Regions from separate parts of the Mesorhizobium sp. M8A.F.Ca.ET.207.01.1.1 genome, predicted to be linked through region 2. Evidence: predicted binding sites of a transcription regulator. Region 2 holds the regulator's gene; the other holds the start of a gene.
The links. The regulator PhoB, encoded in region 2, activates phosphate uptake and scavenging genes when phosphate is short. The targets are predictions, from matches to a motif close to TGTCATNNANCTGTCAT.
Positions count from the first base shown of each region.

Region 1: a site for PhoB is predicted at 7,673-7,689, ahead of EN850_RS01090 (LTA synthase family protein). Genes of this name have one in related genera too.

Region 1 covers NZ_SRUS01000001.1:223,649-233,177, forward strand. The annotation lists gene EN850_RS01055 (small ribosomal subunit Rsm22 family protein) at 1-159, opposite strand, end outside; gene EN850_RS01060 (YnfA family protein) at 161-484, opposite strand; gene EN850_RS01065 (cyclopropane-fatty-acyl-phospholipid synthase family protein) at 574-1,866, opposite strand; gene rplI (50S ribosomal protein L9) at 2,019-2,603, opposite strand; gene rpsR (30S ribosomal protein S18) at 2,819-3,067, opposite strand; gene rpsF (30S ribosomal protein S6) at 3,067-3,555, opposite strand; gene EN850_RS01085 (pilus assembly protein) at 4,020-5,660, shown strand; gene EN850_RS01090 (LTA synthase family protein) at 5,706-7,667, opposite strand; gene fabD (ACP S-malonyltransferase) at 7,912-8,853, shown strand; gene fabG (3-oxoacyl-[acyl-carrier-protein] reductase) at 8,911-9,529, shown strand, end outside.
Region 2 covers NZ_SRUS01000009.1:80,485-90,013, forward strand. The annotation lists gene xylF (D-xylose ABC transporter substrate-binding protein) at 1-298, opposite strand, end outside; gene EN850_RS24770 (ROK family protein) at 563-1,807, shown strand; gene phoB (phosphate regulon transcriptional regulator PhoB) at 2,073-2,762, opposite strand; gene phoU (phosphate signaling complex protein PhoU) at 2,781-3,488, opposite strand; gene pstB (phosphate ABC transporter ATP-binding protein PstB) at 3,514-4,317, opposite strand; gene pstA (phosphate ABC transporter permease PstA) at 4,314-5,165, opposite strand; gene pstC (phosphate ABC transporter permease subunit PstC) at 5,169-6,152, opposite strand; gene pstS (phosphate ABC transporter substrate-binding protein PstS) at 6,219-7,274, opposite strand; gene EN850_RS24805 (PAS domain-containing protein) at 7,800-9,529, opposite strand, start outside.

The DNA.
Region 1 (9,529 bases), on a different contig from region 2:
GGCCCTGACCGCCATGTCCTGCGCCATGTGCAGGCGGCCGTCGCGCAGTTCGGCGCGGTAACGGTCGGAGAGCGTCTTTGCCGCCTGCTTCAGGTCCGGCAGCGGCACCTTTTCCAAAATGCGATCGACAGCCTGTCGAAGAGGGGCCGGCAACTCCACGCTATGCTCCTCGCGGCACGAGCAGGATGATCGAGGCACCTGCCACGCAGAGTGCCGCACCGCCAAGATCCCAGCGGTCGGGCCGCACGCCTTCCACCAGCCAGAGCCAGGCCAGCGAGGCTACGATGTAGATGCCGCCGTAAGCGGCATAGGCTCGCCCTGCTGCATTGGTGTCGACCAGTGCCAGGAGCCAGGCGAAGACAAGCAGCGAGACAAAGCCCGGCGCCAGCCACAAAGGCGATTTTTCCAGCCGCCACCAGGCCCATACCGAAAAACAGCCGGCGATCTCGGCCAGCGCTGCGGCGGCATAGAGGAGATAGGTCATGAAAAAGGCCTCGCGACGATTCACGAGGCCTTTTTCGGGGCAGGAGCCTGCAATGGCAAGCGCCAATAATGCGTTCTGCAGCGCCGTTCCTATTCCGCCACCTTGCGGCGCCGGGCCGGCTTGACGGGCTTCTCGACTGGAGCCGCCTCGCGGCGACCCATGTCGCGCATTTCCAGTGCCTTTTCGCATTTGGCCATGTAGTCGCGCGTCATCGGCAACGTGTCGTTCTTCTTGGTGATCTGGAACTGGAAAATCACCAGGTCCTGCCAACGGAAGGCAGCCTCCGAGGCGGCCAGATAGAACTCCCACATGCGGCAGAAGCGTTCGTCATAGATCGCCTTGGCCTTGTCGCGGTTGGCGGCGAAGCGCTGGCCCCAGTGCTTCAGCGTGTCGGCATAGTGGAGCCGCAGGATTTCGACGTCGGTGACCACGAGGCCGGACTTTTCGATCGCCGGCAGCACCTCGGACATCGCCGGAATATAGCCACCCGGGAAAATATACTTGCGGATGAAGGCGCTGGTCGCCCACGGCACGCCGGAGCGGCCGATCGTGTGCAGAAGCATGACACCATCAGGCTTCAGCAATGTTGCCGCCTTGTCGAAGAAGGTTCGGTAATGGTTGACGCCGACATGCTCGAACATGCCGACCGAGACGATGCGGTCGAAGCGTTCGTTGAGCTCGCGATAATCCTTCAGTTCAAAATGGACGTGGTTTTCCAGCCCTTGCGCATGCGCCCGGTCTGTGGCGACGCCATGCTGTTCGGTCGACAGCGTCACACCCTGCACGTCGACGTCGAAAGCCTTGGCGAGATATAGGCCGAGCCCGCCCCAGCCGGAGCCGATGTCGAGCACCGTCTGCCCTGCTTTCAGCCGGAGCTTGGCGGCGATATGGCGCTTCTTGGCTGCCTGCGCCTCTTCCAGCGTCATGTCCGGTTGCTCGAAATAGGCGCAGGAATACTGCATGTCCTCATCGAGGAAGAGCCGGTAGAGTTCACCTGACAGGTCGTAGTGCCGCTGCACGTTGCGGCGCGAGCGCGAGGCGGTGTTGATCTGTTGCAGGCGGCGGAAGGCGTGGCGCAGGCCCTCGATGGCTTTTGACCAGGTCGCGTCGATGCCGCCGCTGCCCATGTTCTGGAAGGCAATGCGCATCAGCCCAAGCACGCCGCCTTCAAGAATGTCCAACTCGCCGTCCATATAGGATTCAGGCACCGCCAGCATCGGATCGAAGGAGATGGCGCGCTCGGCATGGCGGGTCTTGATGTGCATATGCACCGGCTCGCCGCTGCCGTCGCCGAAGATGAATGTCGAACCCTTCGGCCCGGTTACCTTCAGATTGCCCGTGCGCACCAGGCGGTCGAGAACGCGCTTCAACAGAATATTCATGTCCAATGTCCCCTCACGGTCAGACAGGCTGTCCTACTCTGCATCAATATATAGGGTTTCGAAAAGTTCCTTTTGGCACAAAAATGCCCGGGCGAGAGGCCCGGGCATTGGTCCAGAATGGCTGGAGAGCGGTGGTCCGGGGACCTGTGCGATCAGGCGTTGTCTTCGCCGCCTTCGAACTCGGCATTCGGATCGAAGAAGTTTTCCGGCCGCGCATTGTCGTTGATGTCGTCGCCGTAAATGGCTTCGGCGGTGGTCAGCGTCTCGCCCTTGGCCTGGCGTTCGGCCTCGTCGGCCGTGCGGGCGATGTTGAGCGTGATGGTGACTTCGACTTCCGGATGCAGCGCGATCGCCACATTGGTGAGGCCGATGGTCTTGATCGGCTGGTTGAGCTGGATCTGGTTGCGGTTGACCGTGAAGCCCTCCGCGGTCAGCAGGTCGGCGATGTCGCGGGTCGACACCGAACCGTAGAGCTGGCCGGTCTCGCCGGCCGAACGCACCGCGATGAAGCTCTTGCCGTCAAGCTTTTCGGCGACCTGGGCCGCTTCCGACTTGCGTTCAAGGTTGCGGGCTTCGAGTTGGGCGCGCTGGCCCTCGAACTTCTTCTTGTTGGCTTCGTTGGCGCGCAGCGCCTTGCCCTGCGGCAGCAGGAAATTGCGGGCAAAACCGTCCTTGACCTTGACGGTATCGCCCATCTGGCCGAGGCGGGAAACGCGTTCGAGAAGAATGACGTCCATGGCTATGTTCCTTTTGGTTGGGCGTCCGTCCACGAGGCCGACGCCGAATTCTCTGGAACAGGTCAGGAAGCAAAGGGGCGTTGCCGCCGGTGTCGCTGTCCTGCCTGTCGCGGCAGTTAGAGGTTATTGACCTCAACTCGGGATTTGATGGCTAGCCGGTCATGCCCGTCATGGCCGGCGACAGGAACGGGCGGCGAACCGCCCGTTCGGAAGAATTAGCGAACCACGTAGGGCAGCAGGCCGAGGAAACGGGCACGCTTGATCGCCTTGGCGAGCTCGCGCTGCTTCTTCTGGCTGACGGCGGTGATGCGCGACGGCACGATCTTGCCGCGCTCGGAAATGTAGCGCTGCAGCAGGCGCACGTCCTTGTAGTCGATCTTCGGTGCGTTGGCGCCGGAGAACGGGCAGGTCTTGCGGCGGCGATGGAAAGGGCGCCGGGTCGGGATCTGATTGATGTCGACCATTATTCTGCACCCCCTTCAAAACCTTCGCGCGGACGGCGCGGACCACGGTCGCCGCCTTCGCGATCGCCGAACGAACGCGGGCCACGATCGCCGCGGTCGCCGAAGCTGCGCGCCGGACGATCGCCACGGTCGCGATCGCCGAAGCCACCGCGCTCGGAGCGCTCTTCGCGCTTCTGCATCATGGCCGAGGGGCCTTCCTCATGCGCCTCGACCTTGATGGTCAGGAAACGCAGCACGTCCTCGGACAGACCCATCTGGCGCTCCATCTCGTTGAGCGCTGCCGGCGGGCAGGTGAGGTCCATCAGCGTGTAGTATGCCTTCCGGTTCTTGTTGACCCGGTAGGTGAGGGACTTCAGTCCCCAGTTCTCGACCCGGCCGACGGACCCGCCATTTGCTGCGATGACGCCCTTGTACTGTTCGACAAGCGCATCGACCTGCTGCTGCGAGAGGTCCTGCCGGGCAAGAAACACATGTTCGTAAAGAGCCATTATGGTTCAGTGCCTTTCTTCGTTTCTCTCCCGGTTCCCGGCGGCAAAAGCCTCTGCAACTTCTCTGACCCGCATGTGCCTCGAAAGGCGCGGGAAGAAAGGAGCATGACGAGACGGTCGAGAGCGGAGACACGGGAGGCGGAAGCGCTTCTGGCTTCACACGAAGGTTCTCGAAAAAACCTCCGGCCCTCCGTTCAGCCCCCAGCTGGGACCGGCAGATTGGCGGCGTCTATATAGCAATCCACCGATAAGGCAAGGGCAAGCGGCGTCGCCGATGTCGCAACCACCAGAAAATCAAGCCGCGGCGCCAGCAAGGCCCGGCGATTTTCCCCGGCAACCGGACCTTAACCACAATGTCAGGTTGCGCAGGGTTGCCCTCCGCCGTCAACGGTCGATTCATTATGAAAGGTGCAAAAGCCCGGACAGCCGTGCATGACAAGCGGCAAGCATTTTCGGGGGTAAGGATGCTTCTCAACAGGTTCTGGCGCTCGAAGAGGGGCAATTTCGCGCTTCTCATGGGATTGGGGCTACCCGCCATTCTGTCGGCAGTGGCCTTCGCGACCGATGTCTCGACCATGATGCGGGCGAAGAGCAACCTGCAGAACGCGCTCGATGCGGCAAACCTTGCCTCCTCGCATCTTGGCGATCTCGACATGACCCGCACCGATGCTTTCGACCGCTATTTCCAGGCCAACATCGCTGGCCATGGCGAACTCGTCAACGCGCAGGCGACCCTGACCGTCGATAGGGGCGTCAATTTCATCAAGACCAAGGCGGTCGCCTCGGCCGACGTCAATCTGAACTTCGCTTTCCTGTTTGGCCAGAGCAAGCACATCGTGGTCGATGCCTCGGCGGCCGAGTCCAATAACCAGCTCGAAGTCGTGCTGGTTCTGGACAATACCGGCTCGATGGCTGGCGCCCGCATGACGGCTCTGAGGACGGCGACGAAGTCGTTGCTGGATACGCTCGAATCGACAAAGTCGCCGACGCGCCAGGTCCGTGCCTCGCTGGTTCCCTTCGTCACGGCCGTGAACGTCAATGGCGACGGGTTCGATCCGTCCTGGATCGACATGGACGGCAAATCCTCGACCAACGGTATCAATTTCCCCGTCATCGACGGCAAGCGCCCGAACCACATGGCCCTGTTCAGGCAGCTCAAGGACACCGGATGGGCCGAGCCCGGATGGAACGACACGGGATGGAAGGGCTGCGTGGAGGCGCGGGCCGGCGCCTACAACATTTCCGACACGCCGCCCGACCCGGCTAAGCCCGACACGCTGTTCGTTCCCTATTTTGCGCCGGATGATCCGGGAGATGCGCAGATGCCGTCCAGTTCCTATGGCAATGAGGCAAAATACTACAACAATTCCTATCTCAGCGACGCCAGCGACACGGTCAAGCTAGACAAACAGAAAGGGGACAACCGGCTCGGCATCGACTTCAGCGGCCTCGACAGCGATCCCGACAAAGCCACCAAGGAACAGGTTGCCAAATATGTGGCGCCGGCCAAGGAACTTATCACCGAGACAGGAACTCCCGTCACCGTTGGTCCCAACCGTTCCTGCCCGACCCCCGTCGTTCCCCTGACCGACGATTTCGACAAATTGCGTAAGGCGGCGAGCCAGATGACGGAATGGAACGGCTCCGGCACCAACGTCTCGGAGGGGCTGTCCTGGGGCATGCGGGTGCTCTCGCCCGGCGCGCCCTATACCGGCGGCGCGCCATTCAAGACGCCTGGCGTCAGCAAGATCGTACTCCTGCTCACCGACGGTGAGAACGTCGTCTACGGCGCCAGCCAGCAATCGACGAAGTCCGACTACACATCCTACGGCTATCTGGCGGGTGGCCGCTTCGGGTCGGACAATCAGACGACGGCGGCCCGCAATGTCGACGGCTGGACGAAGAGCGTCTGCACGCAGTTGAAGAACCAGGGCGTGCAGATTTACACGATGGTGCTGCAGTCCGACACCGCCGCCAACCGCACGCTTTACAGCGCCTGCGCTTCCGATCCGAGCGATTATTATGCCGTCAACGATCCGGCCAAGCTGCCGAATGTTTTTCAGCAGATCGCCAACAAGTTCTCGAAGCTGCAACTGACGAATTGAGCGCCCGATGCCGAGAGCGCGCGATACATCCGGGGGGGCCAGACCTCAACTCGTATGGGCGACAACCTTGTCGACCGTCTCGGGGAAGAAGTCGGGCGCGGCATGGCGCTTGCCGAACATCATGTCGTACTGGATCAGCCGGAAGTCGCGGATCGCCGGGTCGATCTCTTTCTGACGCGACCAGTCGGCCGTGGCCGCGCCGGCCGGCGTGAGCAGCAGGTTGCGGTCGACAACGCGATAGCGCTCCCGCATCTCGCCCAGGAAGCCGGTGTAGTAGGGGTGGGTGATGCCCGCGGCGGTGAGGATATGATAGGGCAGGAACGCAGGGCTCACCGTCCCCAGATTCTCGACCGGGCCCGAACGGTTCGACCAGATGATCAGCGGTGTCGCGTGATGTTCGAGAGCGGCCTCCGGCGTCGGTTCCTTGCGGGGCGCGACGTTGTCCTTCAGGAAGCCGGTCTCGACATAGACCGGCCCGAGCGGCGGCAGGTGGTCACCGAAAAAGGCGACAATCGTTGGCCGCTCGCGCGTCTTGGCCCATTCGATCAGCCGCTCGAGGCCGCGGTCCGCGTCGGCTGAACCCTCGGCGTAGGAGAGCAGCGAGTCACGCGCCCACTGGCTGATCGGCGCCTGCACCGAGTGGGTCGGGTTCGAATAACGGTTCGGCTCATACGGGCCATGGTTCTGCAGGCTGACCGCGAAGAAGAAGACGGGGTCGTCGCTGGCGTCGGCTTCGCGGATGATCTCGTCGGTCATCGCAGCGTCGGATGCCAGCGGTCCGCGCTTTTCCATGGGCGGCAGCGTTTCTTCCGATTTGAAGTCGTTGAAGCCGAAATCGGCATAGACGGCGCCGCGATTCCAGAACCAGTTGGTGCCTGGATGGATGGCGCGTGCCCTATAGCCTTCGCTCTTCAGGAAGGTCGCCATCGATGGCGTCGGGGTGCGTACATACTGCTGGTAGGGGATGCTGCCGGCCGGCAGGAAGGCGTTCGAGAACCCGGTCAGCGCTTCGAATTCGATATTGGCGGTCATGCCGCCGAATTCGGGCGAGAACATCGAGCCCGAGCGGAGCGACCGCACATTGGGGATCGGATCGGGCGTGATGGTGACGCCGGGCAGCTTGGTCGAATCCCAGAAGGATTCGCTCATGACGATGATGATGTCTGGCTTCTGGGCCGGCACCGAGGCGCTCACATCGGGCCTGTCGATCGCCGCGATTGCCTTGTCGGAATAGCCCGGCGGGGCAGAGACGTGCGCCATCGGCACGTTGAGCGCGAAGGCGAGCGCAAAGCCGTTGGAGGCGTAGTTTTCCTTCTGGTCCCACATGATCGGGATGATCTGCAGCCGGTCCCTGGTCCACGAGAAGGTGGCGTAGTCCATGATTGAGACGAAGAAGGCGAGCAGCGGCACCGCCAGCGTCAGCCGGGCGAGGCGGCCCTTGTGGCTGAGGGCTGGAACCTTGCGCCGCCAAAGCCGCCAGCCGTAGACGAGCAGGGACAGGCCGACCACGATGCCCGCGACCATGGTGAGCGCGGTCATTGGCCGCTCGCGCACCAGCAGCGGCAACAGCGCGAAGATCTGGCGGGCGTAAAGGAAGTCCGTCGGATAGAGCGGGTCACCGAGATAATGCGACTTCTGGTGGCCGACAAAGGCCAGCGATAGGGTCAGCGGCGCGACGATCATCAGGCTTTGATGACTGCGGCCGAGCACGGCATCGAGGCCGATCAGGACCAGCGCGAACACGACGATGGTGGTCCAGCCCGGCTTGAACGGCTGCAGGAAGAAGGAAACGGTGCCGGCGACATCACCGCGCACGATCAGTTCGATGGCGAACACCATGACGGCCGAGATCGCCAGGCTGATCAGCCCGTAGCGGACGACCGGCCATCTCCGGCCCGGCAGATAGCCGGTGGACGGATCGTCTTCCAGGAATTGCGGCGCGGCGTTGCCGGCACGTTTCGAACTCTTTGCCACTTTAACTTCCCACCCAAAGACAACCCACGTCATTCGATTGTCATATAATTGTCACGCAAAGCTAGCGCCTGTGACGGAAATAAGAAGAGCCAGCAAACGATTCGTGAGCGGTTTTCATCAGGTGTGATCGCCAAAAAGCCCTTTCGGAACAGGCACTCGCTCAAGGATACGGCCTTCGGCATGGGCTGAAGTGGCTTGACTTGGCGGCGTGCCTTGCGTCACAGGCAGGGAAAATTCGTAGTATCACGCAAGCAGAACCAGTCTGGGGAGCCCTCGCATGGCCGTCGCATTTACCTTTCCAGGACAGGGCAGCCAGGCTGTCGGCATGGGCAAGGATCTCGCCGATGCCTTTCCCGAAGCGCGCAGGGTCTTCCAGGAAGTCGATGATGCGCTCGGCGAAAACCTGTCGAAGCTGATCTGGGAAGGTCCCGAAGAGACCTTGACGCTGACGGCCAACGCGCAGCCGGCCCTGATGGCGGTATCGCTGGCGGCGATCAGGGCGCTGGAAGCGCGCGGTTTCTCGCTGAAGGACCAGGTCGCCTATGTCGCCGGCCATTCGCTGGGCGAATATTCGGCACTCGCCGCCGCCGGCTTCGTTTCCGTCGCCGATGCCGCTCGTCTGCTGCGCATTCGCGGTAACGCCATGCAGGCGGCGGTGCCGGCCGGCGAGGGCGCCATGGCGGCGATCATCGGGTTGGAGCAGGCCGATGTCGAAGATGCCTGCGCCGAGGCCGCTAAGGGCTCGATTTGCCAGATCGCCAACGACAATGGCGGCGGCCAGCTGGTCATCTCAGGTGCAAAGGTCGCGGTCGAGCTGGCAGCGAAACTGTGCACCGATAAGGGCGCCAAGCGTGCGCTGATGCTGCAGGTGTCGGCGCCCTTCCATTCGGCGCTGATGGCGCCGGCGGCCAACGTCATGCGCGAGGCGCTTGCCGGCGTGGCAAAGACCGCGCCAGTCGTTCCCGTCGTGTCCAACGTATCGGTGCAGCCGTCGACCGATCCCGACGAGATCGCCGGGCGCTTGGTCGAGCAGGTGACCGGTCGCGTGCGCTGGCGCGAAACGGTGGAATGGTTCGGCGCCAACGGCCTCACCACGCTTTACGAGATCGGTGCCGGCAAGGTGCTTTCGGGACTGGCTCGCCGCATCAACCGCGATATCGCCACCGCGTCCGTCTGTTCCTCGGCCGAGGTCGAGGCGGCACTTGCGGCGCTTGCATAAAGCGCCATTTGAGACCATCCCTATAAGGGGCGCCCTCTTCTCAACCTGGAGACAAAAATGTTCGAATTGACCGGCCGCAAGGCGCTTGTCACCGGCGCATCGGGGGGCATCGGCGAGGCGATCGCCAGGGTGCTGCATGCGCAGGGCGCGATCGTCGGCCTGCACGGCACGCGCGTCGAGAAACTGGAAACGCTGGCCTCCGAACTGGGCGATCGGGTCAAGCTGTTCCCGGCCAACCTGTCGAACCGTGACGAGGTCAAGGCACTCGGCCAGAAGGCGGAGGCCGATCTCGAGGGCGTCGATATCCTGGTCAACAATGCCGGCATCACCAAGGACGGCCTGTTCGTGCGCATGTCGGACGCCGACTGGGATACGGTGCTGGAGGTCAATCTCACCGCCGTTTTCCGGCTGACCCGTGAACTGACCCACCCGATGATGCGCCGCCGCCATGGCCGCATCATCAACATCACATCGGTGGTCGGCGTGACCGGCAATCCCGGCCAGGCGAACTACTGCGCCTCCAAGGCCGGCATGATCGGCTTGTCCAAATCGCTGGCGCAGGAAATCGCCACCCGCAACATCACCGTCAACTGCGTCGCTCCGGGCTTCATCGAATCGGCGATGACCGACAAGCTCAACGAGAAGCAGAAAGAGGCGATCATGGCGGCGATCCCGA
Region 2 (9,529 bases):
CCGCCGGACCGATGGCCGAGGCATCCTGCGCCAGGATGATCAGCGAATTGGCGCCCTGCGAAATCAGGCTCTCGACATCGGTCAGCTGCTTGCCGGGATTGGACTGCGCATCGGCGGAAATGTACTTGTCGCCCGCGGCCTCGATCGCCTTCTTCATGGCGGCCTCGTCGGTCTTCCAGCGCTCTTCCTGGAAGTTGGACCAGGAAACGCCGATGACCTTGTCCTTCGCCTGCGCGACCGACACCAGTGTCAGCGACATGGCGACACCCGCCAGGATGGCGGCTGTGAATCTCTTCATGATATCCTCCCTGCGCCGCGTATGGCGCGACCAAACTGGCCCGAAGGCCGGCACAAAGGCTCTATTTTTTCGAGCCTCGAAAAAACACTGGTCCATCACCGGAACACTGTCAACATCGATTCTGATGGATTTTGAGGTGCCGGAAATTTTTTTTCGAGCCTCGCAATAAATAAATGACAGCACCGGCCGCTTCTGCCAGTGTTTGACCCTGTTGCCGGAGGTATTCGAGGGGGATCAAGAACCGCGGCAACCGGGAGGGAAAGCATGTCGGTGGGAATCCGCCACGACGATCTGCGCCGGCGCAACCGCGCAATGGTGATTGCAGCCGTGCGCCGGGATGGTCAGCCCTCGCGCACCGAGATCGCCGCCACCACTGGCCTCAGCCACTCGACCATATCGGCGATATCCGCCGACCTGATCGGCGAAGGTATCCTGACCGAAGGCAAGCCGAACGAGGCCGGCTCACTCAAACGCGGCCGGCCGCAGGTTGGCCTCGGCCTCAACCCCGAGGCCGCGGCTGTGATGACCGTGGTGCTGTCGCTGAATTTCCTATCCGTCGCCGTCATCGATTATGCCGGCCAGGTGGTCGCCGAGGAGCAGCGCCGGCTGGACACGCTGACCATGTCGCGCGAGGCGCTGATCGGCGAATGCACGGCAATAGTGCGCCGCCGCATCGAGGACCCCGATCTCGATGTCCGCAGTGTTGCCCGCATCGCGCTGGCGATCCAGGGCATCACCGACACCGAGGCGCGTGCCATGCTGTGGTCGCCGATCACGCCGCAGACGGACATTGCCTTCGCCGACATACTCGAAGCCGAATTCGGCATCCCCGCCACCATGGAGAACGACTGCAACATGATGGCGGTGGCGTTGCGCTGGCGCGACCCTCAACGCTACCGCGACGACTTCATCGCCATCCTGCTCTCGCACGGCATCGGCATGGGCCTGGTGCTCAAGGGCGAACTGTTCACCGGCACCCATTCATCGGGCGGCGAATTCGGCCACATGATCCATCGCCCGGGCGGCGCGCTCTGCCGTTGCGGGCGGCGCGGCTGCGTCGAGGCCTATGCCGGCAACTATGCCATCTGGCGTAATGCCAGGCAGCTTGGCGAGGACGCCGAACCGGTCGCCGATGTCAGCGACGCGCAGATGCGGACACTCGCCGCGACGGCAAGGGAGAAAGACGGACCGGAGCGCGAAGCGTATCGCAAGGCGGGCGAGGCGCTGGGCTATGGGCTGGGCAGCCTGTTCGCGCTGATCGACCCGGCGCCGGTCGCCATGGTCGGTGTCAGTGCCGCCGCCTTCGACCTGATCGAGCCGGCCTTGCGCGAGGCCATCGCCCAGACCGCCGGCGGCCAGCATTCGGAATCGATTTCCTTCGACACCGAGCCGAACGAACTGCCGCTCATCCGCGAAGGCTGCGCCATGCGCGCCTTGACCTTCGTCGACCAGGAGATTTTCGCGCCGGGCGTGCAGGCGAGAGGCAGTGCTGGGAAGAGCGTCGCCTGAGCGAACGCTCCGGTGAATCACCACCAATGCTGGAGGTTGGCCGAGCGCCCTCAAGGTCGTCATCCCTGGGCGGAGCAGCCGCGAAGCGGCGTCGCGGAGACCCTGGGATCCATGCCGTGACCTCGATCGTAGAGTGCAACGGCGCAGAATTCTGCACTGCGGCGACGCGTCGAGGTCCCGGCACGGATCCTCGGGTCTGCGCCGCGTCGCTTCGCTCCTTGCTCCGCTCGTGGATGACGAAGTCAGGGGCGTAGCCGCCCTCGACCTAGTCTTCCCTGATCGCGTAGCCCGCCCCGCGGATGGTGCGGATGACGTCGGGCATGCGGCCATTGTTGACCGCCTTGCGCAGCCGGCCGACATGCACGTCCACCGTGCGCTCGTCGATATAGATCGTCTCGCCCCAGACATTGTCGAGCAACTGGCTGCGCGAGAACACCCGGCCGGGATGGCGCATCATGAATTCGAGCAGCCGGAACTCGGTCGGTCCGAGCCGGATTTCGCTCTTCTTGCGATAGACCCGGTGCGATTCACGGTCGAGCACGATGTCGCCGACCTTGAGCACGCTGGACAGCACTTCCGGCTTGGCGCGACGCAGCAGCGCCTTGACCCGGGCCATGAATTCCGGCGTCGAGAACGGCTTGACCAGATAGTCGTCGGCGCCGGTCGAAAGGCCACGCACGCGGTCGCTCTCCTCACCGCGCGCCGTCAGCATGATGATCGGCAACCTCTCGGTCTCGGGCCGCATTCGCAGGCGCCGACAGAGTTCGATGCCGGAAACAGCCGGCACCATCCAGTCGAGCACCAGGAGGTCGGGCACATTCTCCTGGAGGCGGATCTCGGCTTCGTCGCCGCGCGGCACCACCTCGACCTGGTAGCCTTCCGATTCCAGATTGTAGCGGAGGAGCACGCCGAGCGGCTCCTCGTCCTCCACCACCATGATGCGTGGCGCGATCATTGGCAGATCATCCTATCGTCAAGCCGCCGGCGCCGACATCGCCGTCTCGTCCTGCTTCGGACGATTGGCGGGCAGTTGCGTTCCGGTCAGCACATAATACGCATTCTCGGCGATGTTGGTCACATGGTCGCCGATGCGCTCGAGATTCTTGGCGCAGAACAAGAGATGCGTGCAAGCCGTGATGTTGCGCGGATCCTCCATCATGTAGGTCAGCAGTTCGCGGAACACCGAGGTGTATTTGACGTCGATGCGTTCGTCGTCATTCCTGAGCTTGGCGAGGGCGGCGGCATCGCCGGCCGCATATTCCTCGACCACGCCCTGCACCTGGATCAGCACCAGCTGCGCCATGGAATCGATCGAGTGCGACAGGTCGCGCGGCGTGGCGGTGAGGCCGACGGAACCGACACGCTTGGCGATGTTCTTGGCAAGGTCGCCGATGCGCTCGAGGTCGCCCGCCATGCGGATCGAGCCGACGACATGACGCAGATCGTCGGCCATCGGCTGGCGCTTGGCGATCAGGGTGATGGCGCGGTCGTCGAGTTCGCGCTGGCGCGCATCCATGATGGCGTCGTCGGAGACGACGCGCTGTGCCAGCGCGTTGTCGGAATTCAGCAGAGCCTTGGTGGCGCCGCCGACCATCGTGCCGGCGAGATCGCCCATGTCGCTGATCAGCCTGCTGATCTGTCCGAGATCCTCATCGAAGGCTGCGACTGTGTGTTCGGCCATGATCCTGGTCCTCGTATGCGTGATATCAGCCGAAGCGGCCGGTGATGTAGTCCTGCGTGCGCTTCTCGCGAGGCGACGTGAAGATCTTCTCGGTCTTGTCGAATTCGACCAGTTCGCCCAGATACATGAACGCCGTCTGGCGCGACACGCGCGCCGCCTGCTGCATGTTGTGGGTGACGATGACGATCGTGTAGTCGGCCTGCAGCTCGTCGATCAGTTCCTCGATCTTGGCGGTCGACAGCGGATCGAGCGCCGAGGCTGGTTCGTCGAGCAGGATGACTTCCGGCTTCACCGCCACGGTGCGGGCGATGCAAAGACGCTGCTGCTGGCCGCCCGACAGGCTGAGGCCGCTGGCGTTGAGCTTGTCCTTGACCTCGGTCCACAATGCCGCGCGCTTCAGCGCCTGTTCGACACGGCCGTCCATCTCGGACTTGCTGATCTTCTCGTAGAGACGGACGCCGAAAGCGATGTTCTCGTAGATCGACATCGGGAACGGCGTCGGCTTCTGGAACACCATGCCGATCTTGGTGCGCAGGAGATTGAGATCCTGCGAGCGGTCGAGGATGTTCTGGCCGTCGAGCAGCACCTGGCCGTCGGCGCTCTGCTTCGGGTAGAGCTCGTAGATGCGGTTGAAGACGCGCAGCAGCGTCGACTTCCCGCAGCCCGACGGGCCGATGAAGGCGGTGACGCTGCGCTCGGGCAGCGACAGGCTGATATCCTTCAACGCCTTCGACTGGCCGTAGTAGAAGTTGAGGTTCTTGACCTCGATCTTGGCCTTATCCACGGCCACTTCGGGCGTGTTCAACTCGGTGGACAACATCGGTTTCATCTGTCCTCTCTGCGTCCGGTAAGGCTGCGGGCGAAAATGCTCAGGCCGAGAACCGTCAGGGTGATTATGAGTGCGCCGGTCCATGCCAGTTGCTGCCATTCCTCATAGGGGCTGAGAGCGAACTGGAAGATGGTGACAGGCAGGCTGGCCATCGGCGCGTTGAGATTGCTCGACCAGAACTGGTTGTTGAGCGCGGTGAAGAGCAGCGGCGCCGTCTCGCCGGAGATGCGGGCGATGGCGAGCAATATGCCGGTGACGATGCCGGAGAGCGCGGCGCGGTAAGCGACAGATTTGATGACCACCCAGCGCGGCGCGCCGATCGCGGTGCCGGCTTCACGCAGCGCGTTCGGCACCAGGTTGAGCATGTCCTCGGTGGTGCGCACCACGACCGGAATGACCAGGATGGCCAGCGCAACGGCGCCGGCAATGGCGGAGAAATGTCCCATCGGCCGCACCATCAGCTCGTAGACGAACAGGCCGATGATGATCGATGGCGCCGACAACAGGATATCGTTGATGAAGCGCACGATGGTGGTGAGCTTGGAGAAGCGGCCGTATTCGGCCATGTAGGTACCGGCGAGCACGCCGATCGGCGTGCCGACGATCACGGCGATGATCGTCATCACCACGCTGCCGTAGATGGCATTGAGCAGGCCGCCGGCGTCGCCGGGCGGAGGCGTCATTTCGGTGAACACGGCCAGCGAGACGCCGGACAGGCCCTTGTAGAGCAGCGCGCCGAGGATAAGCGCCAGCCAGGCGAGGCCAATGCCGGCGGCGACGACGCACAGCGTCATCATCACGCCATTCTTGCGCTTGCGGCTTTGGTGAAGCGATGCGGCTGTCGACATCGGTCAGGCTCCCGTACGGGCGTCGATGCGCATCAGCATGTAGCGTGCGATGGCAAGGATGAGGAAGGTGATGACGAACAGGATCAGGCCGAGCGCCACCAGCGAGGAGGTGTAGAGATCGCCAACGGCTTCGGTGAATTCGTTGGCGATGGTTGCCGAGATCGTCGTGGCGGGCGCGAACAGCGAAGTCGAGATGCGGTGCGCGTTGCCGATGACGAAAGTGACGGCCATCGTTTCGCCGAGCGCACGGCCAAGGGCGAGCATGACGCCGCCCATGATACCGATCCGGGTATAGGGAATGACCACGCGCCGCGTCACTTCCCAGGTCGTGCAACCGATGCCGTAGGCCGACTCTTTCAGCACCGACGGCACCGTGTCGAACACGTCCTTGGTGATCGAGGTGATGAAAGGCAGGATCATGATGGCGAGGATCATCGCCGAGGTGAGCAGGCCGATACCATAGGGCGGGCCGGCAAACAGATTGTTGAGCCCGGGAACACCATGGAACAGCCAGATGATAAAGGGTTGCACCGTCGTCTGCAGGAACGGTGCCAGCACGAACAGGCCCCAGATGCCGTAGATGATCGAGGGGATGCCGGCGAGCAGTTCGACCGCCATGCCAATCGGGCGCCGCAATGCGCGCGGGCAAAGTTCGGTGAGAAAGATCGCGATGCCAATGCCGAGCGGCACGGCAATCAGGATGGCGATGGCGGATGTGATGATGGTGCCGTAGATGGGCGCCAGCGCACCGAATTTCTCGGTCACCGGGTTCCAGCTTTCCGTGGTCAGAAAGGAAAAGCCGAAGGTCGAGAGCGCTTGCCAGGAACCGGCAAACAACGAGATGGCGACGCCGCCAAGCAGGACCAGAACCAGGATCGCGGCGGCACGGGTCGCCGCATGGAAGATCGTGTCCGTCAGCGCGAAACGTTTGACGATGGCATCGCGCGAGCCCTTGATGGCTGGCAAGGCTTCCTGGACAGCACTCATGTCAAGCTCGGCTCTTTGTGTTGAGAAAAAGGAGCGCCGCGTAAAGCGGCGCTCCTTCGGGTGATGTTACTCGCCAGCGTAGACCGGCTTGCCGCCGGCCTGGATGTCGGCCTTCCACGAAGCCTTGATCAGGTCGACGACGCTGTCGGGGATCGACACGTAGTCGAGCGCCTTGGCGGTTTCCTTGCCGTCCTTGTAGGCCCAGGCAAAGAACTTCAGCGCTTCGCCGGTGGCGGCGGCATCGTCCGGAGCCTTGTGGATCAGCACCCAGGTCGAGGCGGCGATCGGCCAGGTGGCGTCGCCGGGCTCGTTGGTGATGATGACGTTGAAGTTCTTGGCAGTCTTGAAGTCGGCATTCGAAGCGGCGGCGCCGAAGGATTCGAGCGACGGCTCGACGACCTTGCCGGCTGCATTCAGCATCTTGGAGTAGGACAGCTTGTTCTGCTTGGCATAGGCATATTCGACGTAGCCGATGCCGCCGTCGGTCTGCTTGACGGTGTTGGCAACGCCTTCGCTGCCCTTGGCGCCGACGCCGGTCGGCCATTCGACGGCCGTGTCCGAACCAACCTTGTCCTTCCAGTCGGGCGAGAGCTTCACGAGGTAGTCGGTGAAGTTGAAGGTGGTGCCCGAGCCGTCCGAACGATGCACGACGGCGATCGCGGTCGACGGCAGGGTGAGCGAGGGGTTCAGCGCCTTGATCGCGGCGTCATCCCAGGTGGTGATGGCGCCGAGATAGATCTGGGCCAGCGTCTTGCCGTCGAGGACGAGTTCGCCCGGCTTGATGCCCGTGAGGTTGACGATCGGCACGATGCCGCCCATCACCATCGGGAACTGCACGAGGCCGTTCTTTTCCAGATCGGCGTCGGACATCGGCTTGTCGGTGGCGCCGAAGGTCACGGTCTTGGCGATGACCTGCTTGATGCCGCCGCCCGAGCCGATCGACTGATAGTTGAGGCCGATGCCGGTGTCCTTCTTGTAGGTGTCGGCCCATTTGGCGAACACCGGATAGATGAAGGTCGAGCCGGCGCCGGAAAGGTCAGCTGCCATTGCTGCGGAAAGGGTGAGGGTGGACGCCGCAGCCATTGCAATCGCAACGGCCGCCGAGCGGATGAAATGTCTCATGTGGCCTGCTCCTGTTCGGAAGATGGTCTCTCGGCGCCATTTCCTCCGGCGCCCGCTGAGGCCAATAGCCTTCGATTATAACAGTCGCATGACAGTTTCGTGTCAGCCCGGTAACGCGTCGCCCGCACCGGGAAAGGCGCTGATGCCCGGCGCTCGCGGCCCGGTCCGGGTTTACCGCCGGAATCAGGGGCTTGAGCCGACCGGCGGCTGGAATCACCCGGGATTCGACCGAGCTTTCCCACGTGAATAAAATCCGGACGGGAGCGCGTTGCTCGCAGCCAGAGCGTGTCATGGCCGGGCCATCGCCAAAAACAGGTCCGTTGGGGTAGGTGACGCTGTTTCTTGCAGGCGGTCGCTGCTCCCGCCCGTAACCGAGAAGAGCGGAATTCGATTTTGCTATTGTTCCGGCTGGAGACGGTCTTTGATATGGCGCGATCGCACCATAGTCACTGCACGCAGGGGTAGCGGCAAATCCCCTGCTGATTCCCTGCCTCGCCGGATCCTGAAATCGGGGCGACGCGGGTGCTATCCCGCGTTGCGATGGACCTGACGGCCGGCGCCGACCCAGCGCTCGACCTTCTCGAGCAAGGCCCTTGGGCTGATAGGCTTGGGCAGATAGTCGTCCATGCCCGCCTCCATGCAGCGTTCGCGGTCGCCCTTGAGCGCATGCGCGGTGACGCCGACGATCGGCACATGCGTGCCGGTTTCCTGCTCCAGCAGGCGGATCGCGGCCGTCGCTTCGAGACCGCTCATCTCAGGCATCGAGACATCCATCAGGATCATGCACGGATTGAGCGTGCGGAAAGCGTCGAGCGCCTTGCGGCCATTGCCGACGATCTCGAAACCATAGCCGGTCTCGCCGAGGATCTGGGTGAAGACCATCTGGTTCACCTCATTGTCCTCGGCCACGAGGATATCCAGCCTATGCCCGCCGACCGGGGCAGGCGGCCTGGGACGAACCGGTGGCGGCTGCAGCTGCGCGCGCTGCTCGGCTACCGCCAGAGACGACCGCAGGGCAACCTCGAGCACCTCGCCCGCTGGCGGCTGAACGGCGTGGCCGCTGGTGGTGTGGCGATGGCGCTGGATGGTCGCGACCAGCGTCTCCAGGAGCGCCGAGGAGCGTGCCGGCTTGATCAATTGCGCGTCGATGCCAAGATCGCGGTAGCTGGTGTTGGCAAGCGACTGGTCGACCGAGGTCAGCATGATGATCGGCGTGTCCGCGAGGCCCTCGGTATTGCGCACGATGCGCGCCATTTCGGCGCCGGTCATCTCGGGCATCTGGTAGTCGAGCACCACGCAGTCGACCGCCACGCCATAAGCTGCCGCGGCGATCAGCACCTTGAGGCCTTCGGCGCCGCTTTCGGCAGCGCAGGAATCGAACGTCCAAGAGGTCATCTGCTCGGTCAGGATGGCGCGGTTGACGGCATTATCGTCGACGATCAGCACGCGTGCGCCGGTCACGTCCACCGGCGTGATGCGCTGCCCGTTCTGCTGCCCGGCCCCGGGCAGCGTCACCGTGAACCAGAAGGTCGATCCCTTGCCCTCGGCGCTCTCGACGCCGATGTCGCCGCCCATCAGGTCGACCAGCCGCGAGGTAATGGCAAGGCCAAGGCCGGTGCCTTCGTGGCGCCTCGTCGACGACGTGTCGACCTGGCTGAATTTCTCGAACACCAGTTTCAGCTTTTCCTCGGGGATGCCGATGCCGGTGTCGGTGACCGAGATCGTCAGCCTGGTTCCCGTCGGAACCCGTTCTCCGGTCACGTCGACCAGCACATGGCCTTCATCGGTGAACTTCACCGCGTTGCCGAGCAGGTTGGTGACGATTTGCCGGATGCGGCCGACATCGCCGATGAACAGCCTTTCGAGCCGCGGCTCGATACGCACGATGAGCTCGAGGTCCTTTTCCTTGGCCCGCGTCGACACCAGCGTCGCCACGTCCTCGATCGCCTCGGCGAGATTGAAGGGCGCCGGATCGAGCACCAGCTGGCCGGCATCGATCTTGGAGAAATCCAGGATGTCGTTGATGATGGTCAGGAGCGCGTTGCCCGATTTGACGATGATGTCGGTGAACGTCTTCTGCTTCAGATCGAGATTGGATTTGGCCAGGAGTTCAGCCATGCCCAGCACGCCATTCATCGGCGTGCGGATTTCGTGGCTCATATTGGCGAGGAATTCCGACTTGGCGCGGTCGGCGAGCACGGCGCGCTGGCGTGCCTCGCTGAGCTCCGCTTCGCGTTGCTTGAGCTCCGTAATGT